Regions from separate parts of the Thalassotalea insulae genome, predicted to be linked through region 1. Evidence: predicted binding sites of a transcription regulator. Region 1 holds the regulator's gene; each other region holds the start of a gene.

Region 1 (10,772 bases):
GCGGCAAAGTTAGGAGTTATTTTGGCTAAATAGCCAGGTGGTAAAGGGATGATGATATCACTGAGGCCAGTAGAGACGATTTCTAGCGGGTATGCTAAGGCATTGATAACGTCCGGACTAATGTTGAGTGATGCTGCAACTGCTTCTGCAGGTACTTTGGTGATAAATTGTGGTAATGTCTGCTGCATTTCAACTAAGCCATCAGGATAAACTGTAACCGCTAATTTGCCCGCTTTGGTACGTTGGCGATAACTTGCGGCTGAAATGATATTTTGCTGAAACAACAGATAAAAGCTAGCTAGTGTTGCGTGACCACAAAAGTCAACTTCACTGTTAGGGGTAAAAAAGCGAATATGAAAATCACATTCATCATCTTTACTGATAAAGGCGGTTTCGGAAAAGCCAAGTGTTTTTGCAATAGTCTGCATTTGCTGAGGGGATAATTTATCTGCATTTAGCACGACCCCTGCGGGATTACCACCTTGTCCCTGATTGGTAAATGCATCAACTTGGTATGCCTTTAGTGTCATTCGCAACCCCTATTGCCAAACAGTGAATGAATTTCTAGCGTTTATTTGAATAAAAATTTAATTATATCATGGCATTAAAAAATTAATTAAAATTTTAGTAAGGTTTGTAATAAATTTGTTAATCATCAGACTAAGTAGGGATGAATGTGCTAAGGAAGAATAATATGAGAATATTTTGTAAGTTGTGGATTGTGTTAACTTTGCTGCCTATCAGTGAAGTGGCTCAAGCAGCTGAAGATATGTTAACGCTTGAACATTGCCATCTAGAAGGCATTAAGCAGCAGGTACAGTGTGGTACGCTACAAGTGCCGGAAAACTACCAGCAACCTGATGGCGTAAAAATCACCATCAACTTCGCTGTGCTACCTGCGATTGATAATAGTCAGGATAAAGAGCCATTGATGTTTTTAGCTGGTGGACCAGGACAAGCGGCGGTGTCGTTAGCTGGTGGTTTGTATCGGGCATTTAACGAAGTGCGTAAAACACGGGACTTGATCTTAGTCGACCAACGCGGGACCGGTAAGTCTCACCCACTGCAATGTGAAAATGCGATCACAATGGATGCCTATCAAACTTTACCTGAGGACTTTTCTGAGCAAGAAGTTAAGCAATGCTTAGCTGAGCTCAGTGGTGATTTAACTCAATATAACTCAGAAAATGCGATTCGTGATTTCGATGCCGTGCGTCAGGCATTAGGCCATCAGCAAATCGCCATTTATGGTGGCTCTTACGGCACGCGCGCAGGCTTGGTTTATATGAGGATGTTTCCACAATCATTAGCCAGTGTCGTGCTTGACAGTGTCGGCCCAATAGAAGTGCCCATTGGCTTGTTTGGCAAAAGCGCTGCGCGTTCGTTTCAAATGTTATTAACTCATTGTCAGCAAGAACCAAGTTGTCAGCAGGCCTATCCCAATTTAGCCGAGGAATTTACTCAGGTAGTAGCACAGCTGGAGCGTGATCCACTTAAGTTAACCATAGCGCATCCTAGATTAGGCACTAACACTGAATTTAATATTGATAAGAATAAGTTTCTTTCAACAATATTTTCCCAGCTTTATTCGTTAGAAGGGCGTTCATTAGTGCCATTAGTGATCCATCAGGCATCCTTAGGCAACTATGCGCCGTTTGCTGGCTTAACCGCTGCGGGTGAAACTAATATGGAAATGTTTGTCGGTTTAACATTTAATATTGTTTGTAATGAAGATATGCCTAAAGTCAGTGCTGCGATGCTTGCCGCTGATGCTGATAATAGTTTTAATGGTGGTCTCAGTCATTTAGCCTGGAAAACGGCGTGTCCAATATGGCCGCAGTATCGTCCGGATGATGCTTTTTATCAATCGGTTACTGCAAATATTCCTACCCTGATTATTTCTGGAGATCTTGATCCGGTAACACCGCCAAGTAATGGCGACTACGCCGATAAAAGCTTGCCAAATAGTAAACACATTATTATTAAAAATGGTTCACATACCCCAGGTGTAATGCCGTGTGCAATCACTATTATTAATGAATTTTTAGACAAGCAAACACCCGGTGGTCTGGATGAATCCTGCTTAGAGGAAATTCCAGGAGAGTCATTTATGACCAACTTAAACGGCGGCATTTAAAGGATAATGTGATGATTGAAGTTAATAACTTACATAAAAGTTTTTATGCGAAAAAAAATACCGTCAAAGCGCTCAACGGCCTATCTTTTAGCGCTAAAAATGGCGAGATCACTGGTATTTTAGGTCCTAATGGTGCCGGAAAAACGACCTGCTTACGCACCTTATATGGCTTATTGTCAGCAGATCAGGGCTTTGCCACGATTGATGGGATTGAAGTAACGAAAGATCCATTAGCAGCACGTGCCAAGCTAGGTATTTTTCCGGATAAATTTGGCTTGTATGAGCGCTTAACCGCTTACGAACAAATCGATTATTTTGCTAGCTTACATGGTTTACAGGGGCAGGCTAAACGACAGGCGATAGAAAATATCATCGCCGATCTGGAAATGGAAGAACTCGCGTATCGTAAAACTGCTGGTTTTTCTCAAGGACAACGGATGAAAGTGACATTAGCGCAGGCACTGGTTCATCAACCACAAAATTTTGTCCTTGATGAGCCAACCCGTGGGCTGGATGTGATGAGTACCCGAATTTTAAGAAATTACCTCAATAAGTTTAAGGCTAAAGGCCATTGTATTTTATTTTCTTCTCATGTGATGCAGGAAGTGGCGGCGCTTTGTGATCGGGTGATCATCGTGGCAAATGGCAAGCTGGCGGCGCAAGGCACGCCACAGGAGCTATGCGAGCTGGCAGGAGAGCAACAGCTGGAAGAGGCGTTTGTCAAACTTATTGGTTCGGATGAAGGAGTCGCCGCATGATCCAGTTTAAAGCCCTATTAATTAAAGAATTAAAAGAAGCGTTTCGTGATAAGCGTGCGCTGTTAGTGGCGATGAGTATGGGGCTGTTAGCACCTGTGATGATTATGGTGATGTCAAAAACCATGATTAAGGACTTTGTTGATAATCCGCCAATCTATGTCAAGTTTTCTGGGGCAGAGTATGCACCAAAACTGATTAAGACGTTAAAAGATAATAATATTCTTGATTTTGCTGATGTGCCGGAAGAGGAAAAACGTAATTGGCAGGAAAGAAATGTTGAGCTTATTATCCCTGACAGCTATGGCGAAGACATGCTAGATGGTAAAGCGATCGATATCATTCTACGGGCAGACTTTAGTGAAAAATCACTGAATGCGCCATTACGTCGAATTAAGGAAGAAATTCGTAATTTCTCGTTAGCAATTGGGTATAAACGTTTATTGGTTCGGGGCATCGATATCAAGTTATTACAGCCGCTTAGGTTACAAGAGCAAGATACCTCATTGCCCAGTAGTAACGCGGTGATCATAACCTTAATGCTAGGTTTGTATTTATTGATGGGGGCGTTTATTTCCGGGCAGTCAATTTCCATTGATTCCAGTGCTGGTGAGCGCGAGCGTAATGTTTTGGAAATGTTGCTATGTCAGCCAGTTAGTACGCTAAAAATTGTTTTAGCGAAATTAATCTGTTCCAGTTTGATTGCGACAATTTCCGTGACTTTAATGTTAGTGTTAACCACAGTTTCGGTAAGTTTTGTTGATTTAACTAAGATTGGCGCTACGTTTAGTCTGGATGGCACGACCTTTATTGCGTTATTACTGCTGTTGATCCCATTATGCTTTTTAGCGGCATCAATGCAGCTGTTTTTTGCGTTTCAGGCAAAAACCTTTAAGGAAGCTCAGTCGACGGTGGCAATGCTGATCATGGTACCTACTATGATCCCGGTCGCCATGATGATAATGGATGATAAACCCGTTTGGACAGAGTGGGCGCCTATCTTCGGCCAGACATTGTTAATGGAAGACTTGTTTAAAGGTCTGCCGGTTGACTGGCAGGCGTTTACAGTAACAACTGCAGCGACTATTGCATTAACTGCTGGCCTTGTACTGACATTGGCGAAACGTCTTAAGTCTGAAAAAGTAGTGATGTCGTTAGGCTAACTTTGAGGTTTATTAATTAAGATATGAGTCAACCATCTGAGCTTGCTGAAGAGTCTTCGGCAAGTTTTAATACTCGCTCAAAACATTGTCCTAATGAGTCGTTAAGCTATCAAGAGAAATTTACTTGCTGGATCGCAGCGCATGAAAAATTACTACGTCACCTTATTAGTGGTTTTGAAGCAAAGCCAGCAATTCAGGAAGAGTTATTTCAGGAAATCGCCTTAAATATTTGGCGCGCCTTGCCGACGTTTCGCCAACATTGTGCCGTGAAAACTTTTGTTGCCCGTATTGCCCATAATGTGCTCGCGACTCATGTTGCAAAGGCGATGAAAATGGTAAAAACAGAGTCGGAATCAGCTGAGAATACTGTCGACAGCCAGTCTTCTAGTGAACAGCCAACGCCATTTCAGGCGTTAGATCAAACGCAACGCCAGCAAAGGTTAGCACAGGCAATAAGGCTGTTACCGTTAATTCAACAACAAGTGATCACCCTGGCCTTAGAGGGCATGAACTATCAGGAAATTTCTGAAGTGTTGTCGATATCAACGAGCTTAGTCGGGGTTCGTTTAACGCGAGCGAAATCCGCATTAATTCAATTACTGGAGGTGGTATGAAAGACGACAATTTACCACTAAATGAGAAATATAAAGCCATTCTACAATCTGAACAGCAGGCTGCAGCTGTACTCGATATCAGTAGTTTACCTGAAAAAAATGACCAAGGGGCTGTAGATACCTCAGCGATAGATCAACAATGGCTCACCTTGACACAGGACTGGCAGGCACAACCTTTTGAAAAAACAGATATTAGTGCTTTATTAAGCCAAACTAAGCGACGTACCTGGTGGGCAAAAGGGTGTTTTATCTTAAATATACTGGCAACTTTTTTATCGCTAGTTGGATTTATTTATGGTGTTGTTAATGGCCAGCTCGGCCAGCCGATTAATAGCTTTTTAGGGCTTGGTGGTTTGATGTCAGTGTTTTTTGTTTGCTATGAATTTAAAATTCGTCGTGAAAGCTGGTCTAAAATTAATAATAGTCCTGAGCAAGCAATTGATAATGCGCTTGCAGGATATCAATCTTCGTTAAAATATATGCTGCTAACTAAATGGTCTTGTGTACCTTTTGCTGTGCTAGCGAATTGGCTTGTTTATTCGGTTGCTCAGCAAAGCGGTCGCTTAAAATTAACCGAGTTAGTTTTTATTAACCTGGTGCTTGTTAGTACTTTCGTTGTTGCGGAAGTGTTGTACCGCAAACGAAAAAAGGAATATCAGCAATTACGCGCTAAAACAGAAAACTTATAACGGTAGCAATGCTGTTAAGTTAGATAATATTCGGGTTTTTAGTGTTTATATCAAATATTATTTGTTGTTCTTTGGTTTTTTATTCGGTATATTCAATAAAAAGTGAATTTGATCTGGTTATCGAAAACTTTTACCGCATATTAAACCAAAGCTTGCGGATATAGCTCAGTGCAAAATGAGCTATATCTTGATGGTTTTTACATGTACATCAAGCCTTGAATCAGGCAAAATATGCGACAATTAAATTTAGTCTAACTCTCCAGTCTTAACTTTGGTTTAATTGACTGTGAACTTGAGGAAAAAACATGCTTACTCGTGATATGAATATTGCTGATTTTGATGCAGAACTATGGCAGGCAATGACAGACGAAACCGTCCGTCAGGAAGAGCACATTGAATTAATTGCATCTGAAAACTACTGTAGCCCGCGCGTTTTAGAAGCGCAAGGTTCGCAGTTAACCAATAAATATGCTGAAGGTTATCCTGGCAAACGCTATTACGGCGGTTGTGAATATGTCGATAAAGCAGAAGCGTTAGCGATTGAGCGAGCCAAAGAATTGTTTGGTGCTGATTATGCCAACGTGCAACCTCATGCTGGTTCTCAGGCAAATGCGGCAGTATTCCAAGCATTAGTTACTCCAGGTGGTAAAGTGTTAGGTATGAGCCTTGCTCATGGTGGTCACTTAACTCACGGTTCTCATGTTAACTTTTCAGGTAAGTCATACCAAGCGTTTCAATACGGTTTACATCCTGAAACTGGTGATATTAACTATGAAGAGTTAGAGCAGTTAGCAAATGAGCATAAGCCAGAGATGATCATCGGTGGTTTCTCTGCGTTTTCTGGTGTTGTTGATTGGGCGCGGATGCGTAAAATTGCTGACAGCGTAGGTGCTTATTTTATGGTGGATATGGCACATGTTGCCGGTCTTGTTGCAGCAGGATTATATCCAAACCCTGTTCCTCATGCTCATGTAGTTACTACCACAACTCATAAAACGTTAGCTGGTCCTCGTGGCGGTTTAATCGTTGCTGGTTGTGGTGATGAAGATGTTTATAAAAAATTAAACTCTGCGGTATTCCCAGGTGGTCAAGGTGGTCCGTTAATGCACGTGATTGCAGCGAAAGCGGTGGCGTTTAAAGAAGCATTACAACCAGAATTTAAAGAATACCAACAACGAGTATTAGATAATGCTAAAGCTATGGTGGCAGTATTACAGGAACGTGGTTACAAAGTAGTGTCTAACGGCACTGAAAACCACTTATTGCTGTTGGATCTCATCGATAAGGATATTACCGGTAAAGATGCTGATGCGGCGTTAGGTCGTGCTCATATCACGGTTAATAAGAATTCGGTACCTAATGATCCGCGTTCACCGTTTGTTACTTCAGGTTTACGTTTAGGTACTCCAGCGATCACCCGTCGTGGTTTTAATGTTGAAGACACTAAAGTCTTAACTGGCTGGATTTGTGACATTTTAGATGACATCAACAATGAAGAAACTATCACTGCGGTACAAGCTAAAGTGAGAGAAATCTGTAAGCGTTTACCTGTTTACGGTTAATTTCTAGAATGCCAGAACGCATATCATTGTGCGAGAGGCAAGTTGACAAATGAATGATTAAAAAGCTCAAACCAATGGTTTGAGCTTTTTTTGTTTAATCCGTTACATCCCTTTGGAAATACTTTAAAATACGGGCATTAAATTAAACAGAGTAACAGCTTAATGTATTGCCCGTTTTGTACTGCAACAGACACTAAAGTCATTGATTCTCGCCTAGTGGCTGATGGTCATCAAATTCGCCGCCGCCGTGCTTGTGTTGCCTGCAATGAAAGATTCACCACTTTTGAAACCGCTGAATTAGTCATGCCGCGTATTATTAAGCGTGATGGTTCTCGTGAGCCGTTTAATGAAGATAAGTTGCGCAGTGGTTTAGTCAGATCATTAGAGAAGCGTCCGGTCAGTGTTGAACAAACAGAAAAAGCGATCAATCGACTTAAATCTCAGCTTAGGGCAACTGGAGAGCGGGAAGTATCGAGTGAGATGCTGGGTAATATTATTATGGAGCAACTTAAAAGCTTAGATAAAGTCGCGTATGTCCGTTTTGCTTCTGTTTATCGCTCGTTTGAAGATATCAAAGAATTCGGAGAGGAGATCGCTCGTTTGGGTGACGAAAATTAGATGGCATCAACGTTTTCTTTAGCCGACCATCAGTTCATGGTGCGTGCGCTGCAGTTAGCACGTAAAGCACATTACACTACTTCGCCAAACCCAAGGGTAGGTTGCGTGCTAGTTAAAGATGGTGACATTGTTGGTGAGGGTTATCATATCAAGGCCGGTGATGGTCATGCCGAAGTTAATGCCATTGCTCAGGCAGGAGTTAATGCTCAGGGAGCAACAGCCTACGTAACTTTAGAACCCTGTTCACACTTTGGCCGCACGCCACCTTGTGCGCAAGGGTTGATAGATGCAGGTGTTAGTCGGGTCATCGCTGCTATGGTTGACCCAAATCCTCAGGTTTCAGGTCGCGGACTGGCATTGTTAGAGCAGGCTGGGATTCAATGTGCTTCTGGATTATTAGAAAGTGATGCTCGAACGCTAAACCCTGGCTTTATTAAATTAATGACGGAAAAAATGCCTTACGTTCGTTGTAAGCTCGCTGCTAGTTTAGATGGTAAAACTGCGATGGCCAGTGGTGAAAGTCAGTGGATCACTTCAAAAGATGCTCGTCAAGATGTGCAAAGGTTAAGGGCGCAAAGCTGTGCAGTGATCTCAGGCGCTGATGCTGTGATTTATGATCAGGCGCGGATGACAGTTCGTTGGTCAGAGCTCGGGGTATTAAAAAATAGCTATCAGGAAAGTGAACTGCGTCAGCCATTACGAGTGCTTATCGACAGTAAAAATCGTTTAACGCCGGATCTGAAACTGTTTAGTGAAACATCACCGATTCTTATTATTAGCACTGAAGTTGAAAGTTTACACACTTGGCCCCATTTTGTTGAACAAGCTGTGGTAGCAAAGTCTGCCTGTGGTCAATATGTCGACCTCACTGAAGTGCTGGTATTATTAGCATCAAAAGGACTCAACGATGTTTTAGTGGAGTCGGGGCGTCAGTTAGCTGGTGCTTTTATTGAACAGGGTTTGGTCGACGAACTGATTTTATATCAGGCACCGAAATTAATAGGTGATAGTGGTCAGGGATTAATGCTGATGCCTGAAGTGCAACGTTTATCACAGGCGAAAAATCTGACATTTAGCGATGTCACTATGGTTGGCAGAGATTTAAAAATTACGGCGCTATTGTCTTAACATTTTTTGATAATAACGTTAATCAAGATTAGCATTAAGAGAGTGAATATGTTCACTGGCATTATTGAAGCGATAGGCTCAATTAAATCAATCAGTATTAATCATCAGGGCGCACGTTTAACCGTGCATTGCCCGTCGCTTGATATGAGTGACGTCAAACTTGGTGACTCGATAGCAACAAACGGTATTTGTTTAACGGTAGTAGCGTTTGACAGCACGAGTTACAGTGCAGATATTTCCAATGAAACGCTAGAGCGTACTGCATTTGGTGGTTATCAGCAAAACCAACAAGTTAATCTGGAAAAGGCGATGTTGCCGACAACACGGTTTGGCGGTCATATGGTTTCCGGTCATGTAGATGCGGTGGCGGAAATTAAAGCAATTACTAAAAATGGTAACAGTGTTGAATACTGGCTCAGTATGGATGCCAGTATTGCGCCTTATATTGCAGAAAAAGGCTCGATTACCGTTGATGGTGTTAGCTTGACGGTCAATAGTTTAGCGCAAGATCAGTTTCGCTTAACTATCGTGCCGCATACTACAGGGCAAACTATTATCCCAAGTTATCAGCTCGGTACCAAGGTCAATATAGAAGTGGATGTAATGGCACGTTACATCGAGCGATTATTACAAAGCAAACAAGCGGCAAATACGTCATTTGGAGTAACCGAAGCGTTATTGGCACAAAGCGGATTTATTAAAAATTAAGAGGCAGCTATGAATTTACACTCTCCAAAAGAGATCATCGAAGATATAAGACAAGGTAAAATGGTTATCTTGATGGATGATGAAGATCGCGAAAATGAAGGTGACTTTATCATGGCTGCCGAGTTAGTAACGCCAGAAGCGATTAACTTTATGGCCACTCATGGGCGAGGGTTAATTTGTATGCCGATGACCAGAGAGCGTTGTCAACGCTTAAACTTGCCGCTAATGGTTGATAAGAATGATGCGCAATTTTCGACTAACTTTACGGTGTCGATTGAAGCTGCTTCAGGGGTTACGACAGGGATTTCAGCCGCTGATCGGGCAACGACGGTTTTAGCTGCAGTAGCTAAAGACGCTAATCAGCATTCTATTGTGCAACCAGGGCATATTTTTCCGTTAATGGCAAAAGATGGCGGGGTATTAAACCGTGCCGGCCATACAGAAGCGGGTGTTGATTTAGCACGTTTGGCCGGATTAGAACCTGCTGCAGTAATCGTTGAAATTCTCAATGAAGACGGCACTATGGCGCGTCGTCCAGATCTGGAAGTGATTGCCGAAAAGCATGGCATAAAAATGGGGACAGTTGCCGATTTAATTGAATACCGCAATGCTAACGAAACCACGATTGAACGTATTTCTCAATGTAAGTTACCGACTGCTTTTGGTGAATTTGAACTTACCGTGTTTAAAGATACCATTGATGGTCAGGCACATTTTGCCTTAACTAAAGGGCCAATAAATAAAGATAAACCGACTTTAGTACGGGTTCATCTGGAAAATACCTTTAGAGATCTATTGTTTAGCCAGAGAGAAAGTGTTGCGAAATGGCCGATCGGCAGTGCATTAGAAAAAATTGGTCAGGAAGGTGGGGTGTTAGTGCTGCTAGGTAAGCATGAATCACCACAAGAGCTGATTGAGCAGGTAGAGAAATACGCCAAGCTTGATGCCGGTGAAACCATTAAAGAAGTTAAACGTCATATCGGTTCACGTAATGTTGGCGTTGGCTCACAAATATTATCTAATTTGGGCGTCGGCAAAATGCGTCTGTTAAGCTCTCAAGTAAAATACCATTCACTTTCTGGTTTTGGCCTGGAAGTGGTGGAATACATTAGCGAATAGCTGCTTTTCTACTAAAAAGTTAAGAAAGAACGCGATCAGATGATCGCGTTAGATTGTTAACAAAGCCCTAGATGCCTTTCACTCATTAGGCTATTAACTTTCACAAGGCTCGTCACCACTCTTTTTTAAAGCAGCGACTGTAGATTAAAGTAATGGATGCCAAAATTGCGAGAGTAACTCTTTTGCTAAAGAGGTTTTTAATCATTTTATTTCCCTTTTAAATAATTGAAGTGCCTGATGTTAATTTTATGTTAAAAAAGTCAATGGGTCGGTCGATTT
Region 2 (10,772 bases), 2.7 Mb from region 1:
AATAGTGCAAAATATCGGTATGAGTTTTCATGTACTTGATATGACAATGGAGCAGGAAGAGTTCTTAACCGAGCTTGTACAAAATGCGTTACAAAAACATAGTCAGGATGATGCATTATTTATTGATATTAGTCACTTGCTTGATAGTGCGTTAACGAGTGTTGATGAGTTGAAACAATTGAATACAACACAGGAAATGCCAGAAGAAGTGCTCAATGAAGAGGATGAGCTATTTTGACACCAATAAAATGTGATTTTGGTATTGCGCATTTACCTTTTGCAGCGCTCAGTGTAGATACTTCAGGTAAGATAATTGAGGTGAATGATCGTCTTGAGCAGCTAACGGGATACTCGTGCAAGGAATTGCATGGTAGCGATATCGAAAACTTATTGTTTAAAGAGGTGATCTCTTCTTATACGCTATATCAACAAAAGTCTGATCAACATCCGCATACCTCCGCGTTTTCCTATCTAATTGAATTACCGCTTAAATCTAAGCAAACGCTAAACTGCCAGGTTAAAGTTAGTGAGATCAACAATGGTTATTTATTGTGTCTTGAGTATCAAGAGGGTGATCCGATAAAAATGTCTGCTTCGATTAAAGAGGTCACTCAGGAACAAAAATTAATCACACAATTAAAAAAGCAAAACCGCTATTTACATCTGGCAGAACGCTTAAATCAGTCTGGCCACTGGCGGTTGGATTTAAAGCAAGACCAATTATATTGGTCAAAAGGGATATATATTATTCATGGGGTCCGTCCTGGACAGTATCAGCCTGAAATAGCCTCTGCGATTGATTTTTACCTAAAGGAAGAACAAGAACGGATTCAGCAATTACTGGATGATGCGATTGAGTATAAAAAAAGCTTTCATTTTAAAAGCACTATAATCAATGCTCAGAGAAAGCGCGTGCAAGTAGAATGTATCGGAGAAGTTGAACTGAATGATAACGAACAAGTAGTCGCTATTTTTGGTGTTTTTAAGGATATTACTCAAACAGTTGAAACTTATGAGAAGCTAAAACTACTGTCGAAAGTTAATTATACCATAAAGGTACCGATATTTTTTATTGATGAAGCGGATAAGGTGGTTTATCAAGAGTTGTCATCACAAATGGCCAGTGAAGGAATCGGTCTATTTGATTATATTAATTTTAGTATCAAAGATTATTTGCGCTATAAAGGGTTGGCAAAAGAGCAAGGGCAAATAAAGCAAGCTAACATTAGTTTTGATAACTATATATCGGTTTTCGATTTACAGGTGGTATTTGAGTCAGAAGAGGGGCTCTATATTTGGATTGTTGAAAATACTACTGAAAATTATCGAAAAGAGCAGCAACAAATTATTAGTAATCGTTTAGCTTTATTAGGTAATACCTTTGGTAATGTCTCTCATGACATTAATAATGTACTTGGTGTTGCGCTTGGCGCAACAGAAATGCTCGAATTGAAAGTGGCTCATGGTAGTCAAGACATAGGCAAATATATCGACCGAGTGAAAAATGCTATAGATAAAGGTAAAAATGTCACGGAGCGATTATTAGCATTTACCCGTAAGCCAGCCGTTAAAATTATCGAGTTCGATCCAATTCAAGAAATTAAAGAAAATCAATACTTATTTAAACAGCTGTTACTCAACACCATAGATTTTCAATGTCAGTTTGACGATATTCATTGCCAAATTAAATTTCCTCAGGGCGAATTTATCAATATCTTGCTGAATCTGGTGTTAAATGCACAAGATGCGATTCAGGAACAAGGATTGATAGGAACGATAGTGATGAGTGTTGGCCTTAACGAGCAGAAAATGCTGGAAATTCACGTCAAAGACAGCGGTGTAGGCATCGAACAAGAAAATTTAGCAAAAATATTTGATCCCTTCTATAGCAGTAAATTGGTTAATAAAGGCAATGGTATCGGCTTAGCAAATGTTTACGGTACTATCCATAAATATAATGGTGAAGTGCTGGCAAAAGGGCAATGTGATTTAGGGGGGGCTGAATTTATTTTAGCATTCCCTTGCCGAGTTTTTGAGCAGCAAGTCAATACTTGCAAACAGAAAAAGACCAAGATGGCGATGAGTGAAAAATCAGTATTAGTGCTGGATGATGAAACCAGTATTGGTGAATTTGTCGCGCTGTTTTTAGCTAGTAAAGGGGCTGCGACAGAATATGTTCAAAGTAAAGAGTCGCTACTTAAGGTGCTAGCTTGTGACTGTGTGTTTGATGTTTTTATTACCGACATGATCTTACCCGATATTTCTGGTCGGGAAGCGGTTGAATTGGTACAAGAAAAGTTCCCTGAAATAAAAGTGTATTCAATCAGCGGTTATATCGCTGAAGAAGATAATAAATGGCAGCATCCAGTATTAAGAAAACCGTTTAACTCTGAAGAGCTGGCTGATTTTTTAACTAATAATTAAATAGATTATTTCTAAGCTGTTTGTTGTTGTCAATATGACTTACAGATGATTTCAATTATATATTTATTAAAAAATGAAAATATTTTACTTTGAGATAATAGCATTGTACCCAAATAAGTGCTTCAATAATAAGATAATTAGCTGTCAGGTTAATAAATGTGAATGTGTTACATAAAGATTCCTATACCATTTTAGCGGTCGACGACGCGAAAGACAGTTTATTGCTGCTAGAGTGTGATTTACAGCAGGCAGGTTATGATGTGCTGTTAGCGGATTCCACTGAATCAGCGTTTGAATATCTGAAGTCGACACAGATTGACTTGCTATTACTTGATATGTATATGCCTGGGCAAACGGGATTATCTATCCTGATGAAAATTAAAGCCGACTCTCAATTTGATCATATTCCAATCATCATGATGTCTGCTTCAAATGATGAAGATCAGGTAGTTGCCGCCTTAGAATTAGGGGCAAATGATTATGTGAATAAACCTTACAATAGCAAAATTTTACTGGCAAGACTTAAAAACTCCTTAGTGTTGATGGAGAAAACCATTCAATTAGAAGCACTGGCAAACACTGACTTTTTAACTAAGGTTAATAATCGTGGTAGCTTTGAAAGTATGGTAAACAAAGCGATTAATCAGGCTAATCGGGAAAAACATGCGCTTGCATTGGCGATGTTTGATCTGGATTTTTTTAAAAAAGTTAATGATAAGTACGGCCATGAATCTGGTGATAAAGCATTGGTGGAATTTGCTCGTATTTTAACCGCATCGTTTCGTGATTATGACGTTGTTGGCCGCATTGGGGGTGAAGAGTTTGCGGTTTGTATGTTGAATTCCACCATTAAAGAGGCATTTAACGCTTGTGAGCGTTGTCGGCAATTGTTAATGAACTCAGCAATACAAATAGAGTTTGACGGCAAAATTGAGGAGATTTATATAACAGTCAGTGTTGGGTTAGTTTCAGAGGCCCCGCCGATTAATGATTATGATGATATGCTGCGCCGCGCTGATCATATGCTGTATCAGGCAAAGGAAAATGGCAGAAATCGGACTTATGTTGAGCAGTCAAAATTAGCCGATAAGGGGAGCAAGGAAGATATGGAGCAGGCGAATAGCGAAGTTAGCAATGCGCATCAATGTGTGTTTAGCGGCATTACTTATCAAGTTGGTCTTGATAATGTACTGGGAGATAAGGACTTATTTCATGATATTTTGGTGATGTTTTATCAGGATCATGGTCGAGATATTGAGCATATTGAACAGGCGCTGCGACAAAAAGACTATCAGCAAGCTCAGCATCTGGTTCATACCTTAAAAGGAGTCGCTTCTTCCATTGGAGCAATGGAGCTGTTTGATGCGGCGAAAGCATTAGACGTTGCATTAAACGATCGTCAGGAAAGTCAGTTTCAAACATTGTTTATTGATGTGAACAGTAAACTTACTGAAGTGTTATCTGGCATCCAACAAAAATTAGCAAATAAACTGTGAGGCGTTGAGATTTTTTAATCAATCGATTTCTAGTTCTATATCTGACTTAGGAATACAGCAGCAAGGTAATATTTCACCTTCGCCAATAAAAGCAAGTGGTTCTCCGTTTGGATACTCTATTTGCCCTTTAATTAACTTCACTCGACATGCGCCACAAAAACCATCACGGCAATGGTAATGTACTTCAACTCCCGCTTTTTCTAAGCAATTGAGTAAGGTTTTCGCTTGAGGGTCGTAGTCAATCGTTTGTTGTTCGACTACGACCTTATGCTGTTGTTTGCTACTGTTTGTATGAGTATTCGCATCAGCCATTTTTAACCACATAGTTGCTGACGCTAGTTTTTGAGGCATTATTCATGATCAGAGATCAAAATCATCAAAATCATCGCTTGATACGGCTGAGTCAACTTGCCCAACTAGGTAACTGGATATTTCCGTTTCTTGCGGTGCAACTTGAACATTATCACTGACTAGATAGGCATTCATCCAAGGTAATGGATTACTTTTTATAGTAAATGGTGCGTCGAAACCAATGGCAGTTAAACGCTGATTACTAATATATTCAATATACTGATTTAAGATTTCTGCGTTTAAACCGATCATTGAACCGTCTTTAAATAAATATTGCGCCCACTCTTTTTCCTGTTCAACAACATCTAAAAAGATTTGTAATCCTTGATCACGTAACTCATCTGCTATTTCTTTCATTTCTGGATCGTCTTTACCTGACATCCAGTTGTTGAGGATATGCTGAGTACCAGTTAAATGTAGGGCTTCATCACGGGCGATTAGTTTAATGATCTTTGCATTACCCTCTAATAATTCACGCTCTGCAAAGGCGAATGAACAGGCAAAGCTGACATAAAAGCGAATTGCTTCTAACGCATTTACCGAGCAAATTGCTAGGTATAAACGCTCTTTTAGCTTACGTTCTGACACTTCTATCGTTTCACCTTCAACCTCATAACTGCCTTCGCCTTGAGATTGCAATAACTGGGTGGTGATGATCACTTTATCAAAGTAATGGGCAATGGAGCTGGCTCGTTTTAAAATTGCTGGATTGACGACAATATCATCGAAGACATCACTTGGATCGCTAAATAGGTTACGCAAAATATGGGTGTAAGAGCGAGAGTGAATGGTTTCACTAAAGGCCCAGGTTTCAACCCAGGTTTCTACTTCGGGTAATGACACTAACGGTAATAACACGGCATTCACTGAACGTGCAGCCATGCTATCAAGTAAGGTTTGATATTTAAGGTTAGAAATAAAAATATGCTTTTCTGAGTCTGTCAGTCCTTGCCAGTCGGCCCGATCTTTTGATACATCAATTTCTTCAGGACGCCAGAAAAAAGACAATTGTTTTTCGATTAATTTCTCAAAAGCAATATATCGTTGTTGATCGTAACGGGCAACATTAACACTATTCCCCATAAACATTGGCTCTGTTAAGGCGTCATTTGGGGTTTGGTTAAAGGTACTGTAGGTCATCTATGGCTCCTAGAAACAATAGCTACAATTTATTGTTTCAAAAATCTATCTATTCTTTGTTTTTTAATATGAGTATGTTGCGCCATAGCCAATAGCAATGGCGCACAAGAGTTGGTTAAATTTTACAAGCACCGCCTGCACAATCATCGCTTTCAAGCTCTACGCTGTCATCTGCACCGTCACGAGTGTTGTGGTAGTACATGGTTTTGATGCCAAGTTTATAAGCGGTAAGTAAATCTTTTAAAATTTGCTTAACCGGCACTTTATTGCCTTCATATTTTGACGGATCGTAGTTAGTGTTGGCAGAAATGGTCTGATCAACAAACTTCTGCATAATGCCAACCAGTTCTAAATAGCCTTCGTTGCTTGGAATAGCCCACAGTAACTCATAGTTATCTTTGAGTCTTGCATACTCAGGTACAACTTGTTTTAAAATACCGTCTTTACTGGCTTTGACGCTGATTAAACCACGTGGTGGCTCAATACCATTAGTTGCATTAGAAATTTGTGACGACGTTTCTGATGGCATCAGTGCTGAAACAGTAGAATTTCTAACGCCGTGCTTTTTAATGCTTTCTCGCAGTGTTTCCCAGTCTAAATGCAATGGTTCACCGGTAATGTTATCAACTTCTTTTTTGTAAGTATCAATCGGTAAAATACCTTGAGACAAACGGGTTTCATTAAACTTAGGACATGCGCCTTGCTCAATAGCCAGTTTGTTTGATGCTTTTAACAAATAGTATTGAATTGCTTCAAAGGTTCTATGAGTTAAATTATTCGCACTGCCGTTTGAGTAATATACGCCATTTTTAGCCAGATAATAGGCATAGTTGATTACACCTATACCGAGTGTTCTTCGGCCCATAGTGGCATTGCGTGCTGCCGGCATTGGATAGTCTTGATAATCTAACAGACTGTCTAAGGCTCTGACCGCTAAATCTGCTAACCCTTCTAATTCATCTAAGCTGTCAATTGCTCCTAAGTTAAACGCAGACAGGGTACAAAGCGCTATTTCACCTTCAGGATCGTTAATATCATTTAACGGTTTGGTCGGTAACGCGATTTCTAGGCAAAGGTTACTTTGTCTAATGGGCGCAACTTCCGGTAAAAACGGACTATGTGTATTACAGTGATCGACATTCTGTAAGTAAATCCGACCGGTACTTGCGCGTTCCTGTGCAAACAGTGTAAATAGCTCAATCGCTTTAATGCACTTTTTACGAATAGAATCATCCGCTTCATACTTTAAGTACAGCTGTTCAAATTTTTCCTGATCTTCAAAAAACGCATCGTATAGTCCTGGAACATCGCTTGGACTAAACAGGGTAATTGACTCGCCTTTAATCAAACGCTGGTACATAAGTTTGTTAAATTGCACGCCGTAATCTAAGTGGCGAACCCGGTTTTCTTCTACACCGCGGTTGTTTTTAAGCACTAATAAGCTTTCTACTTCTAAGTGCCACAACGGATAAAATAAGGTTGCCGCGCCGCCGCGAACACCACCTTGAGAACAACTTTTAACCGCAGTTTGAAAATGTTTATAAAACGGAATACAGCCGGTATGGAAAGCTTCACCATTGCGAATTGTACTGCCTAATGCACGAATACGACCTGCGTTGATCCCTATGCCAGCCCGTTGCGAAACGTATTTAACGATAGAGCTTGATGCGGCATTGATCGAATCCAGGCTGTCACCACACTCAATTAACACACAGGATGAAAATTGACGGGTAGGAGTTCTTACTCCAGCCATAATCGGGGTTGGTAGCGAGATTTTAAAAGTCGATATCGCGTGATAAAAACCTTCAATATATTGCAAACGTGTTTCTTTAGAGTATTTGGCAAATAAACAAGCAGCAACCAAAATATATAAAAATTGGGCACTTTCGTATATTTCACCTGTGACTCGGTTTTGAACCAGGTATTTGCCTTCAAGCTGTTTTACCGCAGCATAGCTGAAATTAAGATCTCTTCTATGATCGATAAAGGCTTCCATTTGCTCAAATTCTGCTTCGCTATAGTCAGTTAATAAATGCTGATCGTATTTACCAGCCTCAACTAAGTTAACGATATGCTGATAGAGCTTAGGGGGTTCAAATTGGCCATAGGCTTTTTTACGTAAGTGAAAAACCGCTAAACGTGCTGATAGATATTGATAATCAGGCGTTTCTTCTGAAATAAGGTCAGCGGCCGCCTTAATTATAGTTTCATGAATATCTTCGGTTTTTATCCCATCATAAAACTGAATATGTGATTTTAATTCTACTTGTGAGACAGAGACATTATCTAAGCCTTCTGCTGCCCAAGTGATCACTTGATGGATTTTTTCCAGATCTATGGGTTCTTTTTTACCGTTACGTTTGGTGACAAAGAGGTTGTTATTCATGAAAAACCTGTATTATTTACGATTATTTTTTTAATTATCTAGAGTGAATGTTTACAAAAACACAAATTTGAGTTAATGCACTATATCTTGGGGCTAAACTCAAAACTGATCACAAGATAATGAGGTTTTGGCTCTATTGCAAGCACTAAAAAGTGTATAATTTGACTAGGATTTATACGAAGATTTATTTAGTTAGTAACAACTAACTTAGTATCGTCTTTTTAATTTGATTTTTAAGAAACGCAACGATTATTTAGTTTTTTTTTCTTTAAATAGATTTATTTTAGTCATAAATTTTACCCCTATATTCCTAATTGTCATATAGGGTGAAAAATATATAAATTACAATGTGTTACTTATATTGTTTTATAAATAATCAGCTTGATTATTATATATACATTAAACAATCTTTGATGCTTTTTGCGATATAGTCAGCCTGCCATTGATTAATATCATCACTTGTTTTGATATAGCCCCAAGCGGCAACAACTGTTGTCATTTTGGCACGGTTACCTGCTTCGATGTCTCTTTGGGCATCGCCAATGTATAAACAATGCTCAGGTGAAGCTTCTAAACGTTGGCAGGCAAATAATAACGGTGCTGGGTCGGGCTTTCTGGTCGATAGGGTATCTCCACCCACAATGACCCGACATTGCTCAAATTCTACATAGTGAGGTAACAACTGTTTAGTGAGTTGTTCCGGTTTATTTGTCACTATGCCCCAAGGAATGTCATTTTGATTCAGTGTGTTAAGCAATGAAGAAATACCAGGGTAGAGGCATGTTTTAATTGCAATATGCGATTGATAATAAGATAAGAATCTCTCACGTAGCACATCATAGTCATAATTTTTGAGTCGTTGTCCAAAACCGAGCTCAAGCAGGCCTTTGGCGCCATCTGAAGCAACAGGGCGAAAAATCTCGCGTTCAATTTCTGGCAAATTGTGCCCGGCTAATACGTGATTTAAAGCGGCACCTAGATCATCTGCGGTATCTAATAAGGTGCCATCGAGATCAAATAAAACGGCGGCGATGTTGCTAGGTTCTTGACTCATGTTATGACACCTTCTGACAACATAAAATGTAATTTACCTCTAACGAGTCAATTAATTTATGATTTTCGGTCAATGGATTATAATGAATGCCTGCAGCGTCAATGCATTTTAAGCCATTGGCCTCAGCCCAGCCGATTAAAGTAGAAGGGCGGATAAACTGCTGATGGTCATGAGTGCCGTCAGGCACTAATTTTAAAAGTTTTTCTGCCGCGACAATTGCCAGTAAATAAGACTTAAGTGTTTTATTGAGTGTTGAAAAAAACACAAAACCGCCAGGTTTTACTAGGGTGCTGCAAGCCTTTACGATAGACGCGGGATCAGGGACATGCTCTAACATCTCCATACACGTTACGGCGTCAAATTGCCCGGGCAATTGTATAGCCATTTCTTCGGCAGTAATTTTTTGATAATTGACAGTTATTCCTGATTCTAAGGCATGTAACTTGGCAACATTAAGCGGCTCTTCCCCCATGTCGATGCCAGTAACATCTGCGCCAAGTCTGGCAAGACTTTCTGCTAAAATGCCGCCGCCGCAACCTACGTCGAGTATTTTTTGCTCAAATAACTCCTGCATATACTGAATAATAAATTGTCGGCGCACCGGATTAATTTGATGTAAAGGTTTAAATTCTCCATCAAGTTCCCACCATTGACTGGCGACTTTTTCAAATTTGGCAATTTCTTCTAGGTTGACGTTTTGCGACATAGTGATAAAGCAGATCTAAATAGTTAAAGAGCTGGCATTCTAAACTAAAGTTAATATATCGCCTAGCGCTGATGAGGGGGAATGTTTGATCTATCACTTGGATAAAGTGCAATTAGTTGTGTGAGATTTAGTCAATTCGCTGTCAATCCAAGCACAGTAAATGCAAGAATGATGTCAGATTACCTTATTGCGAAAATAATCACTTGAAATAGACGCGTAAGCAAAGCAGAATGTCATGCTATAAAGCAGTACTGCCTATTGAATCTTTGTGATAATATGCGCTGCGTTTTTTACAATAATAATTTCCATATTCTAATTTTTAGGGATACCGTCGTTTTATGACCGATCTGGCAAAAAATGTTGCTCCAGTCAATATTGAAGATGAGCTAAAAAGTTCCTATCTAGATTACGCGATGAGCGTCATTGTAGGACGAGCGTTACCTGACGTTCGGGATGGTTTAAAACCGGTACATCGTCGTGTGTTATTCGCGATGAATGTACTAGGTAATGATTTTAATAAACCTTATAAAAAATCTGCCCGTGTTGTTGGTGATGTTATCGGTAAGTATCACCCGCATGGTGATACTGCTGTTTATGACACTATAGTTCGTATGGCACAACCATTCTCAATGCGTTATATGCTTGTTGATGGTCAAGGTAACTTTGGTTCTGTTGATGGTGATTCAGCGGCAGCAATGCGTTATACCGAAATCCGCATGGATAAAATATCGCATGCTATTTTAGCCGATCTCGATAAAGAAACCGTTGACTTCGTACCTAACTATGATGGCACAGAACAAATCCCAGCGGTCATGCCAACACGTATTCCAACGTTACTGGTAAATGGTACTTCAGGTATTGCGGTTGGTATGGCAACGAATATTCCACCGCACAACTTAACGGAAGTGATTAATGGCTGTTTAGCTGTTATTGAGAACGAAGATATTACTTGTGATGAGTTACTCACATATATCCCTGGGCCGGATTTTCCTACCGCTGGTATTATTAGTGGCCGAGCTGGTATTGAAGAAGCTTATAAAACGGGCCGTGGTAAAATAAAAATTCGCGCTCGGGCTGAAATAGAAGTTGACGAGAAAAGTGGTAAAGAAACCATTGTTGTTCACGAGTTACCTTATCAGGTAAACAAAGCTCGCCTAATTGAAAAAATGGCAGAGTTGGTGAAAGAAAAACGCTTAGAAGGTATTTCCGCATTAC
Region 3 (10,772 bases), 1.5 Mb from region 1:
GATAACGACTAAAGAGACGAACTTCACCAATACCATTCAGGCTTTTTATTTCTACAACCCCATATTCAGGAAGCCCACCGGCTAATTTTTCATCTAACTGTTCATAACCAGTTGCAATGGATTTCGGCTGAGCTTTCTGCTCAAAACCACGCCAAAGCAAACGCTGATTAGTTAAGCTTTCAATGATCGGATTCATCACAACAAATAATTACACCGCACCAATACTGTTTATTTATACAGTATAATTATCTATTGTGAAAATGCAAATATTGCTTAACGGTTAATCGTTATAGCAATAGGCTCAAAATTACTGTTAACCACATTTTGAGTCTCCACAATTTAAACAAGTGGCACAACCATCGAGTAGTACCACCGATTTTTGATGGCATTTACTGCATTTACTGGCGCTAGCCGGAAAAGCGTGCTGTTCACTCTCTTGTTCAGCCATTGCCGCTTGTTTTTTTTGTTGAATATAGGCCTGCTGATGGGCATCTATTTCATGCTCTGGCAGCATGTCTAAGGTCTTTAAATGGGTTTCGATGATCTGCCCAATTTCCGCAACAACCGACGGCATAAAGATGCCGGTACCGCGCTGGTAGTAGCCACCTTTAGGATCAAATACTGCTTTGAGTTCTTCGACCAGAAATGTGCAATCACCGCCTTTACGAAATACTGCAGAAATAACCCGAGTTAATGCCACTACCCAGGCATAAAACTCCATATTTTTTGAGTTAACAAAAATTTCAAAAGGGCGACGAATTTCCTGCTCACTTCCTGGGTTAAGCAAAATGTCATTAATTGTTATATACAAGGCATGATCGGAAATCGGTGGCTTAATTTTATAAGTAGAACCCACCAACATTTCCGGGCGCTGTACCGTTTCATTTAAATTGGTGGTTTGTGGGGCTTCTGCATGTTCTGCTTGTGATTTGGCAGTATTAACTTTTACTGCGGTAATAGTTTGAGTAACTTCTTTCATTAACGTTATCCTTAATAATAATTAGTGTTACAGCTTGCCGTAATAGCCTTCTTTTAGCGCATCATGAAGATTTGCCGCGGTGTGAGTTTCACCATCGTAAATCAGCTCTTCATTGCCTTTCATGGTAAAAGTTGAACCATCCTCTAAAGTAAATTCATATTCCACTGAGGCCAGATCGGTTTCTTTTACTAACACTCCCTGATGAACTTCAGGGTTAAACCTGAAGGTAGTGCAACCTTTTAATCCTTTATCGTAGGCATAGAGGTAGATATTTTTAAACGTCAGGTAATCACAATCCGTTGGTACGTTAATGGTTTTAGAGATAGAAGAGTCGACCCAATATTGGGCAGCAGCCTGAATATCAACATGTTCTTGTGGAGTAATACTGTCACTGGCGACAAAATAATCCGGCAATTGATTGTGGCCATCCGCGCTATAGGCTTGTGCATCTTCATTAATAAAATGGCGATAAGCTAACAGCTCAAAACTGGCAACCGCGACCGACTCTTTTGATTTCTTCCCTTCACGGATAATATTGCGATGATATTCATGGGCAAAACTCGGCTCAATACCGTTGGACGCATTATTCCCTAAACTCAATGCTAAGGTACCGGTTGGTGCTATTGAGCTATGATGAGTAAAACGTGCACCGACTTTCGCAAGTTGCTCAACCAATTCAGGCTGCTCTTCGGCAATTCGTTGCATATAACGACTATATTTTGCGTGCAATACCGACCCTTTAATGTTGTCGCCGACTTTAATACCATCCGCTTTCATTTCCGGTCGTTTCGACAACATCTGCGCTGTCACCACAAATGACTGTGTTAATACTGGCGCAGGGCCTTTTTCTTTTGCCAGCTCTAATGCCACCTGCCAGCCAGTGATAGCCATCACTTTAGAAACTTCCTCAGTAAAAGCCACGGCTTGTGGGCTGTTATAAGGAATTTTGAGCATGGTCAGTGCCGAACCTAACCCTAAATAGCCCATGCCATGACGGCGTTTATTTTGAATTTCCTGGCGTTGCTGTTCCAATGGCAATCCATTGATTTCTACTACATTATCCAGCATGCGGGTAAATACTTTGACCACTTCCCTAAACTTAGGCCAATCAAACTGTGCCTGTTCACTAAACGGCTGCTCAACAAATTTCACTAAATTAATAGAACCGAGTAAACAAGCGCCGTATGGTGGCAATATTTGCTCGCCACAAGGGTTACTGGCGCGTAATTGCTCACAAAACCAGTTGTTATTGTATTCGTTGGCATGATCAATCAATAAAAAGCCTGGCTCGGCATAATCAAAGGTATTACTCATGATCATGTCCCATAAGCGATTCGCCGGAATACGATCATAAACTTTACAGGCAATTTGTCCTTGTTGATTAACTATATAATCGTGCTTTTTGACATAGTCTTCATCAAAATAATTTTCACGAAAATGTATCTTGCTACTATCCGTTAACTTTATTTTTTCTGCCGCTAGCTCTTTTTCAGAAATAGGAAAAACCAAAGGCCAGTCTTGCTGATTTTTCACCGCTTCAATAAACTCATCAGTGATCAGTAATGACAGGTTAAACTGCCGTAAACGGCCATCTTCACGTTTTGCTAAGATAAAGTCTTTAACATCAGGATGAGAGACATCAAAAACTCCCATCTGTGCGCCGCGACGTCCGCCAGCAGAACTGACGGTAAAACACATTTTGTCAAAAATATCCATAAAGGACATCGGGCCAGAAGTTCTTGCTCCCGCTCCCGCGACATAAGCCCCACTCGGCCGCAAAGTAGAAAACTCATAACCAATTCCACAACCTGCTTTTAAGGTTAATCCTGACTCATGCACTCGTGACAAAATTCCAGTCATGGAATCTTCAATAGTACCGGATACAGTACAGTTTATTGTTGACGTAGACGGCTTAAACGCACTCGCGCCGGCATTAGCAATAATTCTACCAGCCGGATAAGCCCCAGATTTTAACGCCCAGAGGAACTTATCGCGCCATTGCTTTTTCTGCTTAGGCTCAATCTCAGCCAACGCATTCGCAACGCGGGCATAAGTTTCATCAATGGTTTGTTCTTGTGGCTGACCAGTTTTATCTTTAAGACGATATTTTTTATCCCAAATATCAACAGAAGTAGCTTGAAGTTCAATTTCAGTGTTAACCGGTCCGGTCAGAGTTTGCGACATGATTTATATCCTTTTTATTAGTTATTTTTTTCGCAACAGTTTACAAAGACAAATAAAAAGGAAAAGACAAAACACTACATATTGCGATCAAGATCAAACAAAAGCACAATATATTGACAATATGGAATTTTGGCATAAAAAAACACGGACTAATTTGCCGTGTTTTAAGTGCAGCTTGTTTAGCCAATTTTAATTAAGGTAAATGCTCAGATGCGAGATACTCATGTGACTGCATCTCTTGCAGACGCGACAAGCAACGTTTAAATTCAAATGCTAAACCGCCATGACTATATAAGTCTTCCATAACCACTTCGGCAGAAATGATCAGTTTTACTTTACGTTCATAAAATTCATCTACCATAGCAATAAAACGGCGAGCGGCATCATCACAATCAACATTCATTTGTTTGACATTTGCCAGTAAGACCGTGTGATATAAACGGCTAAGCTCCATATAATCCGCCTGGCTACGCGCTGACTCACACAATACCGCATAATCAAAATGCACTACACCTTTAGACTCTTCTATGGTGGTTAACGGTCGATTATTAATTTCAACAGTCACATTGGGTTTGCCAGGCTCCACTGACAATTGCTGAAAATACTGCGACAAATTATGTGCTGCTTGCTGATCTAGCGGCGCATGATAGATTTCCGCCTGTTCCAAAGTACGCAGTCGATAATCAATTCCACTATCAACGTTGACCACTTCACAGTGCTGGTTGATTAATTTTATTGCTGGCAGAAAACGTGCTCGTTGCAACCCATTACGGTACAAATCATCGGGCACAATATTTGAAGTCGCGACTAAAGTCACATGATGAGCAAACAGCTCTTCAAATAATGTACCTAAAATCATGGCATCCGTTATGTCAGAGACAAAAAATTCATCAAAACAAATAATGCAGGTTTCGTTAGCAAAACGTTTAGCAATTATCTTTAATGGATCTGCCTGTCCGGCCAGAGATTGTAATTCCTGATGTACCCGATGCATAAAACGATGAAAGTGAACGCGCATTTTATTGTCAAAAGGCAAGCAATCGTAGAAGGTATCCACCAGATAAGTTTTACCACGGCCAACGCCGCCCCAAAAATACAGCCCTTTAATCGATCTCGGTTCTGATTTCGCTACCACACGTTTCCAGCGGTTAAATACTTTCTTAAACCCTGTTACTGGCAAGGGTTTATTTTGTAAGTCTTGATATAAACGTTGTAAATGACGGACAGCATTTTCTTGCGCGGCATCATGCTGAAAATCATCACGGGCTAAATCTTGGTTATACTTTTCTAGGGGAGATAGGTTAATCATTGCTACAATTTAATTAATGGTAAGTTTTTTCTTGAAAAACAAAATTTCGCATACATATTTATTTTTCGAGTAAATGAACTTACTAGAGTATGTTACTCTCTATTTTCACCAATTTTTTCCGCGAATACAATTTTCCGCGACTAGATAAAAGGTATCACCATTATGAATATCGTTATTGGAATCCTCATTTTTGCAGTTGGCGCTCTAGTAGGCTTTATCGCTAATAAAATGTTGTCAGCCAGCAATCAAGAACATCAACAGCTTGCTGAAAAGGCCAATCAAAGCGAAGCAACGTTAGCACAATATAAATTAGATGTTGCAGAACACCTTGATAATTCAACCCAATTATTGGAACAAATGAATACTACCTGTCAAAAAGCAATGCAACAAATGGAGCAAAGCACTAAGCTGCTGCAACAAGCGACCCCGGCAGAAGGTGAAGTAATGCCATTTTTCTCAAAAGAAACTCAGGAACAATTAGCGCAAACGGTCGCACTACGTCATAACAAAACAACACGTCCGGATAAAGAGATCACTGAAGCACCATTAGATTATTCTGGTGAATCTAGTGGTCTTTTTAACGATAAGAAACATACTGTTACAAATAGTGAAATTAATGAATAGGAACTTCTCTGAAAACAGGAAGTCTCTATTTGGGTATCAATAAGTTCGTTTGGAGAAATTTTACCAATGAAAAAAATGTCTGTTTTAATTAGTAGCGTTTTACTTTCAAGTTCTTTAGCTTTATCCAGTTTACCGGCTCACGCCAATCTTCCCGTTTCAGTCAACGGCCAGCAATTACCCAGCCTAGCACCAATGTTAGAAAAGGTAACACCTGCCGTAGTATTAATTTCCGTAAGAGGAACACATGAAATAAAGCAGCGAAATGTCCCTGATGCTTTTCGCTTTTTTTTCGGTAATCCAAGGCAAACGCCATCAAGAGAAAGACCGTTTCAAGGTTTAGGCTCAGGGGTTATTATTGATGCTGACAAAGGGTATGTTGTTACCAATAACCATGTCATCAATGAAGCAGATGAGATTCAAATCACATTAAAAGATGGTCGCCAGATAGAAGCAAAAAAAATTGGTGCCGATGAAAACAGTGATATCGCCCTATTACAAGTCGAAGCAGATAACTTAAAAGAAGTTAACATTGCCGACTCCGATAAATTACGTGTCGGCGATTTCGCTGTCGCTATCGGCAGTCCATTTGGTCTAGGCCAAACGGTTACCTCGGGTATTGTCAGTGCGCTTGGACGCAGTGGACTAAATGCCGATAACTTTGAAGACTTTATTCAAACAGATGCTGCGATTAACAGTGGAAACTCAGGTGGCGCATTAATCAATTTAAAAGGTGATCTGATCGGCATTAATACCGCTATTATTGGACCAAATGGTGGTAACGTTGGTATCGGCTTTGCCATTCCAAGTAATATGGTGAAAAACCTCGTCGACCAAATCATTGAATATGGTGAAGTTCGCCGTGGTGTATTAGGCGTAGCTGGCCGTAGTGTTACCGGTGAATTTGCTCAGGCAATGGAACTGGAAGAAGCACAAGGTGCTTTTGTTGAACAAGTGACTGAAGGTTCAGCAGCAGATGAAGCAGGTATTGAGGCAGGCGATGTTATTACTAAAGTTAATGGCAAGAAGATCCGCTCTTTCAGTGAACTACGCGGCAAAATTGGCTCTATCGGTGCTGGTAACGAAGTCAAACTTAGCGTTATTAAAACCAATGGCGATGAAAAAACCTACAAGGTTACGCTGAAAAAAGCAGAGTCTGCAAGTATAGAACCGGTCAGCATACACAAAATGCTTGAAGGTGCTGTGTTAGGAAATAACAACACCAATGAGGGGGTATTAGTAACATCTGTCGAGGATGACACTCCAGCCGCTATGATTGGTTTACGGGGCGGCGATATTATCGTTGGTGTGAACCGTCAACGTATCAAAAATATCGCTGAATTAAGAGATTACCTTAAAAATAATCAAGGTATCTCACTACTTAATATTATTCGTGGTAATTCGAACCTTTATATTCGTATTCGCTAATACTAAATTTTCTCCCCCCAAAAAAACGGCTCATGATTGAGCCGTTTTTTATCTGAATCAAAAATCATTACTGTTTGATACACTTGATTAAATGCTTTAACGCTTTCATCGGTTTATGATAATCTTCTCGCTAAGCCATATTAATAATAAAAATATTTTGAAACTTAAAAGCCTTATCAAATACGTCGTAAACTCCGCCAGTTATGGTATTTTGCTCGCCGTGATGCTGTTATTGCTAGTACCTGAATTACGGGAAAACAATGCCACATTGTGGAATATTTTTCAGGTAAATCCGAAAACTCAGCCAGCATTATCCTATGCTAAAGCGGTACAAGCAGCGGCTCCTGCCGTCGTTAATATCTATTCGGAAGAAATCCAAAACAACCCGAGTTACGTTCGCTCACAGCGTAAAAGCACAAGATTAGGCTCAGGCGTGATCATGGACAGCAATGGCTACCTGCTCACTAACTACCATGTAGTGCAAAATGCCAACCTGATTAATGTACTATTGCAAAATGGCCAGCAATATCACGCCGAACTTATTGGTTTTGATATCTATACCGACTTGGCTGTATTAAAAGTTAATGCGCAAAACTTACCCGTTATCCCCCAAAATAAAACACAACAGTCACTCGCTGGTGATGTGGTTTTAGCGATCGGAAACCCATTAAATCTAGGGCAAACCATTACTCAGGGAATTATTAGTGCAACCGGACGTATTGGACTAAGTAACACCAGCTATCTGCAATTTTTACAAATGGACGCCGCAATTAATAAAGGCAATTCAGGTGGAGCACTGGTCAATACCAATGGTGTGTTAGTGGGTATCAATTCACGCCAATTTACTGAAATTAACCCTCAGTTAAACGATATTCAAGGCATTTTCTTTGCAGTTCCTTACCAGCTCGCCTATAAGGTCATGCAGCAAATTATCGAAAATGGTCGGGTGATAAGGGGTTGGTTAGGCATAGTTTCCGACCATTATAATCAAACCGCAAAAGGTTTTACCATCTCAGGTATAGAGCCAAATGGCCCAGCTGATATTGCTGGTTTAAAAGTTGGTGATGTGGTGTACCAAATTGGCGAAACACAAATTGAAAGCACCAACCATGCCTTAGATATAGTAGCAGAAACCACGCCAGATACGACTTTAGTGTTTAAAGTTTATCGCAATAATGAGTCGCTCAGTATTCCGGTGAAAATACTGGAAAAACGCGGTTTATAGCAAACAGTTTTACCAAGCTGATGAATACCAATAAAAAGGCGCTGCTAAATTATTAGCAGCGCCTTTTCCTATCCTAAAACAAAGATTAACTGGCGTTAATTCGGGTAATGTTAGCCCCTAACGCCTGTAGCTTATCTTCAATATGCTGATAACCACGATCAATATGATAAATACGGTCAACCTGAGTTTCACTCGTTGCCACTAAACCAGCGATCACTAAACTCGCTGATGCTCGTAAATCTGTTGCCATGACCTGAGCACCGGTCAGTGAATCGACTCCATTAGTGATCGCTGTGTTACCTTCTAAGCGAATATCGGCTCCCATACGATGCAATTCAGGGACATGCATAAAACGATTTTCAAATATTGTTTCCGTCGTGGTTGCTGTGCCTTGTGCAACTACGTTTAAAGTAACAAACTGTGCCTGCATATCGGTAGGGAATGCAGGATGCGGCGCAGTGCGAATATTAACGGCCTTCGGACGTTCGTCCATCGACAATTCAATCCAATCGTCGCCAGTCGACACTTCAGCGCCGGCTTCCTGTAACTTGCTAATAACCGCATCTAAACTACCGGGGTCGGTATTAAGGCATTTAACTTTACCCTGAGTCACTGCAGCAGCCACCAAAAAAGTACCAGTTTCGATACGATCAGGCATCACCCGATATTCCTTTCCTTTCAGTTCACTGACCCCTTCAATGGTTAAGGTATCTGTACCGGCACCACTCACTTTAGCGCCCATGGCGTTGAGGCAATTCGCTAGATCAACAATTTCCGGCTCTCGTGCCGCATTTTCAATAATTGTTGTTCCCTCGGCTAATGCTGCTGCCATCATTAAGTTTTCAGTACCAGTAACACTGACGGTATCCATAAAAATCGTCGCGCCAGTTAAGCGACCGTGATTACGAGCAATAATATAACCATTTTCAACCTCGATATCTGCGCCCATTAGCTTTAAGCCATGAATATGCAAATTCACTGGACGTGCACCGATAGCACATCCACCTGGCAATGACACTTCAGCATGACCAAAACGAGCCAGTAACGGACCCAACACTAAAATAGAAGCTCGCATAGTTTTCACTAGTTCATACGAAGCTTTATGCTGATCAACCTTTGTTGCATCGATAGTTACCGCATTACTATCACGCCAGCTAACACTCGCCCCTAACTGCGTTAACAATTTAATGGTAGTCTCAATATCATTGAGCCTAGGTACGTTAGTAATAGTGATCGGGGTTTCAGATAATAAGGTCGCCATTAATATCGGTAAGGCAGCATTTTTAGCCCCCGAAATAACAACTTCACCATGCAGCGGTGTTCCGCCAATAATTTTAAATGCGTCCAAGTGAGTCTCTTTTGTGATTAGCTAAGGTTATAACGGGAGATTAAACATTTTTTCACGCTGCCAGTCTGCCGTGGTAAATGTTTTGACAGTCACAGCATGTATTGTGCCGTCGTTGATCACGCTGGCAAGTGGGGCAAAAACGGCTTGTTGTCTTTTGACGCGGCTTAAATCAGCAAAAAAATCCGCAACGGCAATAACGACGCATTGTGAGCCATCAAACTTTACATGTAACTCATCTAAAGTTAATGCGTCATTGATCAGTTTTTCAATTTCAGAAACTTCCACATACTTCTCCCAATATTCAAATTAGGATGATTATATGTGTTATTCCACTGGCAAGAAAGAATCAACCGCAGTTAATTTAGCTAAATTAACCAAGTCTCCGGGAAGATTGATAATTTTTAATTCAATGCCCTGCTTAGCAGCCAACTCACACATCAATAACAACCAGGCCAAACCTGCGCTATCCATTTTAGTAACCGCAGATAAATCAACGCGCAGAGTTTGCCCAGTAAGCAATGCGGCTGATTTTTTTTCAAAGCGCGTATTAATCGAGTGAATCGTTAATTCACCCGTTAAAATCAAATTCTGCTGCTGTTGAGTTATTTTTAACATAAAGAAGCCTTACTTAAAGACAATGTCTTTGCTGGCTTTTGCTTTCAGCATTTCAGTGACATGCGGCAAGCCTTTTTGACGGATCAAGCTACCTAGTTCAGCTTGTTTGCTATCTAACAAACTAACGCCTTCCGCCACCATATCATAGGCTTTCCATTCATTGGTCTTTCTGCTTTTTCTGACGCGAAAAGAAATATCAATCGGCTCACGACCCGGCTCTATTACGGTAGTTTTAACCGCAACCACTTTTTCTTTGCTAAAGTCTTTCGCCGGTGCGAACTTCACTTCCTGATTATTATAAAGTGTAAATACCTGCGCATAAGAAGTAATTAAATAATCACGAAACACCGGGACAAAATCTGCACGTTCACTTTTAGTCGTTTTTTTAAAGTTACTACCAATTACCTTAAACGCCGCATATTGATAATTAATATAAGGCATTAATTCTTCACGCACGATATCTTTTAAAATATTAGGGTTTTGCTGAATCGTGCTTTGCTCGTTAGCAAAACGCTTAAAAGTTGCATCAGCAACAGTCCGCACCATGGCATATGGGTCTTTCTTATCAACTTTAGTAGCAATGCCGGATGTACCGCCATCTAGACTACTATATATAGTCATCGCTGCCGGTGGTAATTGAGTCGCTCCATCTGGTAATACGCTTGCTCCATCTGCCGCTACTATTTGTCCGGAAAACATTGCAGCGAATGCCACTACGGCGATTTTTTTACCACTCATTGATTTATCCCCCATCATTAATCACCATTCCCCTGGCTAAATAAAAATTGTCCGATCAACTCTTCTAACACTAACGCTGGCTTAGTATCTTCAATAAAATCCCCGGCCTGTAATGTTTCTACCGACTCATCAATGAAGCCAGGTAGTAACCCGATATATTGTTCCCCTAATAATCCCGCCGTTAAAATTGAGACTGAAGTTGCCTCTGAAAAATTATTATATTGTGCGTAAATTTCCAAAGTAACCACAGGAGTATAATCTTCTTCATCCAGGCTGATTTTACTAACCCGTCCAACGACAACCCCACCGACTTTAATCGGAGAAC

The links. The regulator NrdR, encoded in region 1, represses ribonucleotide reductase genes. The targets are predictions, from matches to a motif close to AAACACNANATNTNGTGTTT.
Region 2: nrdA (class 1a ribonucleoside-diphosphate reductase subunit alpha) is a predicted target of NrdR. The motif match lies at 7,873-7,892, and genes of this name have one in related genera.
Region 3: QQK06_RS06250 (adenosylcobalamin-dependent ribonucleoside-diphosphate reductase) is a predicted target of NrdR. The motif match lies at 3,233-3,252, and genes of this name have one in related genera.

What each region holds. Positions count from the first base shown of each region.
Region 1 covers NZ_BSST01000001.1:2,881,187-2,891,958, forward strand. Annotated here, with positions in the region: gene QQK06_RS13060 (PhzF family phenazine biosynthesis protein) at 1-530, opposite strand, end outside; gene QQK06_RS13065 (alpha/beta fold hydrolase) at 695-2,137, shown strand; gene QQK06_RS13070 (ABC transporter ATP-binding protein) at 2,149-2,895, shown strand; gene QQK06_RS13075 (ABC transporter permease) at 2,892-4,055, shown strand; gene QQK06_RS13080 (RNA polymerase sigma factor) at 4,079-4,669, shown strand; gene QQK06_RS13085 (hypothetical protein) at 4,666-5,358, shown strand; gene glyA (serine hydroxymethyltransferase) at 5,664-6,920, shown strand; gene nrdR (transcriptional regulator NrdR) at 7,083-7,538, shown strand; gene ribD (bifunctional diaminohydroxyphosphoribosylaminopyrimidine deaminase/5-amino-6-(5-phosphoribosylamino)uracil reductase RibD) at 7,539-8,666, shown strand; gene QQK06_RS13105 (riboflavin synthase) at 8,715-9,374, shown strand; gene ribBA (bifunctional 3,4-dihydroxy-2-butanone-4-phosphate synthase/GTP cyclohydrolase II) at 9,384-10,493, shown strand.
Region 2 covers NZ_BSST01000001.1:148,314-159,085, reverse strand. Annotated here, with positions in the region: gene QQK06_RS00765 (response regulator) at 1-238, shown strand, start outside; gene QQK06_RS00760 (ATP-binding protein) at 235-2,424, shown strand; gene QQK06_RS00755 (diguanylate cyclase) at 2,583-3,920, shown strand; gene yfaE (class I ribonucleotide reductase maintenance protein YfaE) at 3,939-4,271, opposite strand; gene nrdB (class Ia ribonucleoside-diphosphate reductase subunit beta) at 4,281-5,411, opposite strand; gene nrdA (class 1a ribonucleoside-diphosphate reductase subunit alpha) at 5,527-7,797, opposite strand; gene QQK06_RS00735 (HAD family hydrolase) at 8,186-8,851, opposite strand; gene ubiG (bifunctional 2-polyprenyl-6-hydroxyphenol methylase/3-demethylubiquinol 3-O-methyltransferase UbiG) at 8,853-9,563, opposite strand; gene gyrA (DNA topoisomerase (ATP-hydrolyzing) subunit A) at 9,896-10,772, shown strand, end outside.
Region 3 covers NZ_BSST01000001.1:1,366,329-1,377,100, forward strand. Annotated here, with positions in the region: gene imuA (translesion DNA synthesis-associated protein ImuA) at 1-196, opposite strand, end outside; gene QQK06_RS06245 (TSCPD domain-containing protein) at 314-979, opposite strand; gene QQK06_RS06250 (adenosylcobalamin-dependent ribonucleoside-diphosphate reductase) at 1,007-3,163, opposite strand; gene zapE (cell division protein ZapE) at 3,357-4,472, opposite strand; gene QQK06_RS06260 (Z-ring associated ZapG family protein) at 4,635-5,096, shown strand; gene QQK06_RS06265 (DegQ family serine endoprotease) at 5,163-6,521, shown strand; gene QQK06_RS06270 (S1C family serine protease) at 6,679-7,746, shown strand; gene murA (UDP-N-acetylglucosamine 1-carboxyvinyltransferase) at 7,832-9,094, opposite strand; gene QQK06_RS06280 (BolA family protein) at 9,122-9,379, opposite strand; gene QQK06_RS06285 (STAS domain-containing protein) at 9,419-9,709, opposite strand; gene QQK06_RS06290 (MlaC/ttg2D family ABC transporter substrate-binding protein) at 9,719-10,447, opposite strand; gene mlaD (outer membrane lipid asymmetry maintenance protein MlaD) at 10,465-10,772, opposite strand, start outside.